Regions from separate parts of the Shewanella sp. FJAT-51649 genome, predicted to be linked through region 2. Evidence: predicted binding sites of a transcription regulator. Region 2 holds the regulator's gene; the other holds the start of a gene.
What was found. The regulator sigma-54, encoded in region 2, starts transcription at its own class of promoters, with help from an activator protein. The targets are predictions, from matches to a motif close to GTTGGCACGNNNNTNGNNT.
Positions count from the first base shown of each region.

Region 1: K0H59_RS14385 (BON domain-containing protein) is a predicted target of sigma-54. The motif match lies at 2,445-2,463, and genes of this name have one in related genera.

Region 1 is NZ_CP080411.1:3,244,886-3,249,163, forward strand. Features, by position in the region: gene K0H59_RS14375 (sigma-54-dependent Fis family transcriptional regulator) at 81-1,493, opposite strand; gene K0H59_RS14380 (hypothetical protein) at 1,748-2,224, shown strand; gene K0H59_RS14385 (BON domain-containing protein) at 2,498-3,046, shown strand; gene K0H59_RS14390 (DUF3224 domain-containing protein) at 3,180-3,596, opposite strand; gene K0H59_RS14395 (hypothetical protein) at 3,721-4,278, opposite strand, start outside.
Region 2 is NZ_CP080411.1:772,962-777,239, forward strand. Features, by position in the region: gene rapZ (RNase adapter RapZ) at 1-296, opposite strand, end outside; gene ptsN (PTS IIA-like nitrogen regulatory protein PtsN) at 293-736, opposite strand; gene hpf (ribosome hibernation promoting factor) at 739-1,026, opposite strand; gene K0H59_RS03395 (RNA polymerase factor sigma-54) at 1,055-2,530, opposite strand; gene lptB (LPS export ABC transporter ATP-binding protein) at 2,636-3,367, opposite strand; gene lptA (lipopolysaccharide transport periplasmic protein LptA) at 3,364-3,915, opposite strand; gene lptC (LPS export ABC transporter periplasmic protein LptC) at 3,902-4,278, opposite strand, start outside.

The DNA.
Region 1 (4,278 bases), 2.4 Mb from region 2:
TTAGAATCAACTCTGAATCAAAGCTGAATCAAATGCGGAATCAATGCATTAGCTTATTTTAGGCATTTAAAGGTAGATGGCTACTTGGCGACACTATTGCTAACGGGATCTTCGCTAACGGAATCTGCATCAGCGGTTTGAACGTCTGACTCCTGCTCATATTTACTGAGCTTGTTATAGAGGGTTTTAACGCTGATCCCAAGCTGCTCGGCGGTGTCGGTTTTATTGCCCTGACTCGTTTCAAGCGCTTGGTAAATGGCGATTTTTTCCAGATCCTCAAGGCGCATACCTTGGGGGATCACCACATTTTCCTCCGCAGACGCCTCTTTTTCCAAACTGGGCGTAAGCTGTAAATGCTCAGGAGTAATCTCATGGTCCGCCAGAATATAAGCGCGCTCGATAGCATGCTTTAACTCGCGCACATTCCCCGGCCAAGTGTGGGCTGCAATCGCCTCTAAACTTGTGTTCGAGAACACTTTGCTCTGTTTTTCCGCCGCATTGCGATAGGCCAGAAAATGCTTTGCAAGACCCACTATATCTTCCCCGCGTTCCCGCAATGGCGGCACTTGAATGGGAAAATGCGCTAAACGAAAGTACAAATCTTCCCGCAGCTGCCCTTGCTCAATCGCCACTAGAGGATCGCGGTTTGTCGCCGCCACAATACGCACATTCGCCTTGAGCACCTTAGGGCTACCGACGGGGCGATATTCATTATTTTCGAGCACCCTTAATAGCTTAACTTGATGCTCGAGCGGCATCTCGGTGACTTCATCGAGGAATAAGGTGCCGCCTTCGGCCTGCTCAAATACCCCTTGATGATCACGATTCGCGCCAGTGAAAGAGCCTTTTACATGACCGAAGAGTTCACTATCGACCAATTCTGGGCTCAAGGCGCCGCAGTTAATCGCAATATAGGGCTTATTCACCCGTGGGCTGGCTAAGTGAATGGTATTGGCGACCAGTTCTTTACCCGCGCCACTCTCACCGATAATCAACACATTGCTCTCGGCGGCCGACACGCGGCGGATAGTGCGATACAAGCGGTGCATAGGTAACGAGGAGCCCACCAGCAGACCATATTGGTCTAATTCGCTGGCAAAGGGGCGAATGCGCGTCGAAGTGTTGGCAACCAGATGCTGGGCAAAATCCGCTAAGGTTTCGCACAGCAATGACATATCGATGGGCTTACGGAAATGGTAGCCCGCGTATTTGGACAAGAGTTTATCGAGGTGAGGATTCGGCAGGCCGTCGGAGAGGAAAATAAACTCCACATCCGCAATGGCGCTGGACTCGAGTAAGGCTAAGTAATCTTCACGACTTAGAAGGGGCAGCTCAATGATCGCCACATCGATACGATTGGCCTCCAGCTGACTAATCCAAGATAAATCATCGGTACTGCGTAGCTTGTTGTAGGTCTGCGCGCCCTCGAGCTGCACTAATGCCTGCTCAGTTTCGAAGTCCTGTAGATGATAGAAAAGCGTTGGTCGGATCATCTTGTGCCACTCCCTGTGAATGAAGCACCACTGTATGCCAGCCGTGAAATTTTAACAATCTCAACGGTAAGAGTTGCCGATAATAAGCAGCCCACTGGCGACAATGGATAAATATCATCAGTTAAATCAAGTCATTAACTTATCATTAAAAAGTGAACGAAATATGCATAGAAGCTGAATGAAGTTGATATTTCCATAAAAAACTTGGGCAATCCGTGTCGGCGGAGCAGCCCAAACTACCACAGGAGGTCGTTATGACGTCTAATGTTGCGCAACATCAGACCGAGCTGAGCGCCGATATTAAGCTGGTTAATGAGTTAATCGAGCTGACGCAAACCGGCGTGGATTTTTATACTCGGGCCAATACTTCAGTCGATGACTACAGCCTAAAACGCATTTTTATCGCCCAAATCAAGACGTACCAAGGAATGCAGGCACGATTTAGGCAACTGCTCGCCCAAACATTGCAACAAATGGGCCCGCACCTAGGCCCGCACTCAGTGCCGCCATCGCAGACTCGGCCCTATGCCGATGTCGATGCTTTACTTATCAAACAACAACTTGCCGATGCCCTCGTCGTGCTCTGTGAGCTTGAGCGTCAGCGCCTTAGCCACCTCAAACAGTTAATTAAAAAAGCCAATCACCCGAGGTTAATCAGCCAATTGGCCGAGGATATTGCCTGGCTACAAATCCATTTGGATACTTTGCACCTGCGCTGCCAAGCCCTGTAAATGCGCCTACACCTCCAAATAACGCGGCCAACTGAGCCGCGTTTTTGTTGCTTGTGATCTGGCTGTTTTTAGTGCTTATCCCACTTAAGCCCAATCGCTGAATCACCCTCGGTAATATTTACATTTTGTCGGTAAAAAGCGCCGATTTGGCGATTAAGCTAAACTCCTAAAATACGTCACAAATCAAATTTATTCCATTTAAAATCAGCAATATAAAAACATTGGCACGATTCACGCTTTAGTATCTTCGAGATAACAACGGAGGATATCATTATGAAAAACACGACAACTTTAGCTTTAACCACCTTACTTGTCGGTTCTATCAGTTTAAATGTGGCCGCCGCACAGGATTGGAAAGACGATGCCAAAGATGCTTGGATCGATGGCAAGGCCGAAACGACTTTGTTGCTCAATACTAATCTCAACTCCTTTGACATTATGACCGACGTGAAAAACGGCCATGTCACTTTAACGGGTCAAGTGGAGAGCAGTGTCGATAAGGCGCTCGCCGCTGAACTCATCAAAAGCTTAGATGGGGTAAAAGGGGTCGATAACAAATTAACCGTGATGAATGAAGACGAAGGCACCAGTGAGATGGTGAAGACCCTAACCGACTCTAAGGTCGCAACGGTCGTGAAAACCCGTCTGTTGTTCTCGACCGACGTATCGGGCACCCAAATTAACGTCGACGTTGCCGATGGCGTTGTGACCTTACAGGGTGAAGTGGCTAGCGATGCCGAACGTCAATTAGCCCTGACCATTGCTAAAAATACCGATGATGTGAAAAAGGTCGTCGATAAAATCAAAGTCAAAACCTCATAATGGTCCTGACATGCAGCCCTTGCTAATTCAGCGCTTGATAACTCAGCGGTTGGTATTAGTCACTCGGGCAAAAACCACAAAACCAGCTTCGGCTGGTTTTGTTTTATCGGCACGATGTCATGTTAATCATGCCTTAGGCTTCGGCTTCCTGTTCGATGCAGAAGCTAAATTCATAAAAATGTTGACCATTTTCGATGCTTATCGCCATAGTGCCATATAGCCCTGTGAGCTCACCCGCGCCAGAATGGGGGACAACCTCAAGGTGCAAGCGATTTTGCCCATCGGTCATAATGCCAAAATGTTGCAGCACAAAACTGCCCTGTCTGCCGCACAGTTTTCCCACGACTTGCTCTATCGCCACGTAACCTGCCGAGCCTTTTACCGCTGTCATGGCACTGAGCATTTCGCCTTGGCTGCGAGCTTCTAGCTCACCATAAAAGCTTTTATCTAAGGTCATTCTGCCCAAGTTCACGCCCCCCACACCTGTGGCATAGGCACTCTCGGGATTGAGCTTAACATCAAATTTGCCCGTGACTTTGGTCATTTCCATGACACGCTCCTTGTTTTAATTTTATGCTTTATGTCAAAACCTTAGCTTTCCCAGCCGCTAGGTGAAATAAATACCTCAGCCGTAGCTGAGGTAAAATTAACTTAGCATAAGCCCAGATATAAACCTAATTCAGTGCTTTAATTTCCGTTTCACTCACACCGACCTCAAGGGTTTTAGCCACGTTAGGCTCCTCGACCATAGGTTGGTCAGCCACCCTATCGCGGTAGGTAATGGCGACTTTAAACGGCGCTTCAAAGGGATACACGGGTTCAATACTATCGACTTCGATGCGATCACCAATAAACACACTGCCTAAGTGCACTAATCGATTTTGAGCATAATCTAAGCTAAACAAGCCAAGGTACCAAAATACCCCCGAACCTTGGTTCGTGACGATATAAGGCGCCACAAAGGGCATGGTTTGCTGCTTAGGATCGTCCTGCAATGGTGCATCGCTTTGGGTATCAGGCTCTAATGCGGGGTCAAAATTAAGCGGTGTGATCCGCATATAATCTAGCAATACCCTGCCCTTTTCATCACCTTGTTGATAATCCCCCAACGCAAATTCCGTTTGCTTGATTTTAATAAAGTGCGTCAATACCACGGGTAGTTGGCTATCGGGCAGCTTCACTTCAAAGTGATTGGCCGTATTTAAGCTGAAGAGTTTCAGCATCACCTCGGA
Region 2 (4,278 bases):
GTCTCGCTGTAGCGCTTTAGCAGTACTTTATCGCTGGAATTTAAGAAGAAGCTGGTAAGTTCAGTGCCCTCTGGCAGGCTGGCGAGCTGTTTGACGAGTACCTTGTCTTGCTCCGGCAGGTTACGCACGTCAACGCTGATGGCGACGAGATCGTTACTGCCCTTGAGCTGTTCGAGTAAGCTGCCAATCAGCGGCAAAGGAAGATTATCGACACAATAGTAGCCGAGATCTTCAAGCACTCTTAGTGCGACCGATTTGCCTGAGCCTGAGCGCCCTGACACTATGACCAGTTTCATCCAGTGATTACCTGATAGAGTTCCGTTTCATCATGCGTCTTGCGCAATTGCTTCAATATTTGTTTGTCGCTGAGCTTTTCAGCCATGCAGGACAAAGTGCTTAAGTGCTGTTGACATTGGTCAGCAGGCACCAGCAGCGCAAATAAAATGTCGACAGGTTGTTTATCGATAGCATCAAAGGCTATCGGCTCCTCACATTTCACCAATATGGCTATGGGTTGTGTTATATCGGTTAATCGACCATGTGGAATGGCGATGCCGTTACCTATACCTGTGCTCCCCATCTTTTCGCGCGCCACTAGGCTTTCGAAGATCTCTTGAGATGAGAGGGTGGGGTACTGGGCAGCGGCTAAGTCGCTGATAAGTTCCAGTACCTTTTTCTTACTGCCCGGAGTGGCGCAGGTCGTGCATTCCGGCCGCAGTATGGTACGAAGTTCCATTGCTAGTGTTTTGTTAACTTCTCTTTGTGTTTAATAACCTGACGATCAAGCTTGTCGATCAGGACGTCTATGGCAGCATACATATCTGCATGCTCTGAAGTCGCGAAGACTTCACCACCGGTGAGGTTGATTCTCGCTTCGGCAATTTGTTGCATTTTCTCAACATTGAGCACAACGTGCACATTATTGATCTGTTCGAAATGACGTTCAAGTTTTGAAAACTTTTCCTCAACATAAGCCCGTAACGATTCAGTAATCTCGATATGGTGTCCACTCAGGTTTATTTGCATATAAACGTCCTCCGATTTCCACTTTAGGCTATAAACTTTTACGCTGATTGGAAGGGGGAATAAGCATCGCCTCTCGGTACTTCGCAATGGTTCTGCGCGCAACGTTAATTCCCTGTTCTGCCAGAAGTTGCGCCATCTTGCTATCGCTTAATGGTTTTTTCTGGTTTTCCGCTGCAACCAGTTTCTTAATGAAGGCTCTGATTGCCGTGGATGAGCACTCACCGCCATCATCAGTCCCGACGTGGCTTGAGAAGAAATATTTTAGTTCAAAAAGTCCCTTTGGGGTATGCATGTATTTTTGTGTGGTTACCCGTGAAATGGTGGACTCATGCATCTCTACCGCCTCGGCGATATCGTTTAGGACCATAGGTTTCATGGCTTCTTCACCGTATTCGAAGAAACCCTGTTGATATTGCACTATGCAGTTTGCCACCTTGAGCAGTGTTTCGTTACGGCTTTCAAGGCTTTTAATAAACCACTTGGCTTCTTGCAGATGCCCGCGGATAAATTGGCTATCGGCTTGGCTTTTAGTGCTGCGCGCCATGGCTGCATATTGCTGATTAACATTGATTTTTGGCATACAGTCTGGGTTTAACTCGACCACCCAGCGACCATTTTTCTTCGACACCGACACATCGGGGATGACATATTCTTCATCAACAGGGGTGATGAGTAAGCCGGGGCGAGGGTTTAAGGTTTGGATGAGGGCAATGCTCTCGCGCAGGTCATCTTCCTTAAGCTTGGTTTTACGCATCAACAACCTAAAGTCGCGGGCAGCGATCAGATCTAAATGATCTTTGATCAGCATGCGGGCGTTTTCGAGGTGTGGGGTATCCGGCGCAAAGTGGGAGAGTTGGATAAGCAGACATTCGCTTAAATCCCTTGCTGCGACACCGACGGGATCGAAGTGTTGAATGCGCTTGAGTACGGCTTCGACTTCATCCAGTTCTATCTCTGGATTGCCCATAGCTTCGAGGATATCTTCAGTACTTTGAGTGAGATAACCCTGATCGTCGATGGCATCAATAATCGCGGTGGCGATGGCTAAATCGGTTTCAGAGAAGGGCGTGAGGTTTTTTTGCCATTCTAAATGTTCGTACAGGCCTTCACTAGTTTCCCCTTGGAAGGGCATGTCATCTTCACGGCTCGCGCCTGAACCTGAGTTTGGCGATGCGGTAAAGACTTCATCCCAAGTGGTGTCCATGGGCAGTTCTTCGGGTAGGGATTCTTTGGTCAGCGACTCGGCAATGTCCACGGTGGAATTGTCTTGTTCCTGTGGCTGGGCCGTCGTTTCGCTAAAGTCGGTATCGGCGATATCTTGCTTACGTTCGGTAGGCGCATCGAATTGCTCCTCTTCCAGCTCGAGAAGAGGATTAGAGTCTAAGGCTTGCTGGATCTCTTGCTGCAGTTCCAATGACGACAATTGCAACAGACGAATGGCCTGTTGAAGTTGTGGCGTCATGGTTAACTGTTGACCCAGTTTGAGCTGGAGTGACGCTTTCATGTTACCGCTGATCCCTACGTTATTATTTTGAATTTAGGCCGCTTGTTATCATATTGATGGCGCTGATAAGCCAAAATTCAAGGCTAATTGGCTCTGTTTAAGTAACTATAGCCTGAATTGTTCACCTAAGTACACAGCCCTAACTTGCTGATTGTCTAAGATCTCTGCGGGAGTTCCTTCGGCAATCAGGTTTCCGTGACTGACAATGTAGGCATGTTCACAGACGTCCAATGTTTCGCGCACATTGTGGTCTGTGATCAGTACCCCAAGGCCTCGGCTCTTGAGTTGTTCGATGATTTTCTTGATATCGATAACCGAAATCGGGTCGACACCGGCGAAGGGTTCATCGAGCAGAATAAACTTAGGATTGGCCGCTAAGGCGCGGGCAATTTCGACGCGGCGACGTTCACCGCCCGATAACGACATGCCTTGGCTATCGCGAATATGGGTGATATGGAACTCTTCGAGTAGATGTTCCAGCTCTTCTTCGCGTTGGTCGCGATTGAGCTCTTTACGGGTTTGCAGTACCGCCATGATATTGTCGTGCACTGTCAGCTTGCGAAAGATACTGGCTTCCTGTGGCAGGTAACCAATGCCTTTGCGAGCGCGCAGGTGCATGGGATCGGCAGTTAAATCATCATCGTCGATAAATATATGGCCTTTATCACTTTTGACTAAGCCCACGACCATGTAAAAGGTGGTGGTTTTACCCGCGCCGTTTGGGCCGAGTAGGCCGACGACTTGACCCGTTTTGACCGTCAGGCTGACATCTTTCACAACCTGACGACTCTTATAACTCTTAGCGAGATTCTGTGCTTTTAAAGTGATTTGGGTCATTTAGAATCCTGTTTTTTCACAGGTTTGTCCGCAGGCTGATTCTTGAGTTCTTCCTGATAGTTGTCAGGTTGAATAATGGTAATCACGCGATCATCGCCGCTACCCGTGCTCTCAGCGATCAGTTTTTGCTGAATAATATCGTAACGGATGAGGTTACCCGTAACTTGGCTACCCGCTTGGTCTAGGGTCGCAGAGCCCGTCAAGGTCAGGGTGCGGGTCGCCATTTCGTAGCGAATTTCTTTGGCGCTCGCCGAAGCTGGGCGTCCATCGTCGAGAATTTGGCTGTAGGTCGCAGGGTTGCCCGTTGCCACTAAAATCTTGCTGTTTTCCCCTTCGGCAGAAAATGCACGTAGTTGATCTGCATGGATTTTAATCGAGCCTTGGGTGACTTCAACCGGACCGAAGAAAATGATCTGGTTGTTTTTAATGTCCGCAGTTTGGCTGACGGCTTTAATTTTCACTTCTTGCTGTAAGTCACCGACCTTGGCGAAGGCGCTTATGCTGGTGATTAGCATTAGGCCGGCAAGTAATATGTTATTTTGCTTCATAGGTTCCTACTACCTGACTGGTCAATTGCACTTCCTGCGCGTTAAGGTCGGCATAAAGGCCTTGCCCTTGAATATTAAAATCTTTCCCTGTGACGTAAATGATGCGGTCAGAGGTCATTATCATAGTGTTGAGATCGAGTTCTAAAAAACTGGTGGACAATGTCTGTATGGGTTCACCAGGGCTGATGGCATCGATAATAACATTATTTTCTAATACAACCTTGCCGGTATCTTTGTTGAGTCGACCTTGGTCGGCTCGGATCTGCCATTTTGCTTTACCTTGGTCGGGATAGACAAGATAGACGGGCTGAGTAAAGTCGGTTTGGTTTTTCAGCTCATAGTGTTCCATGTGCTTTGCCGTGA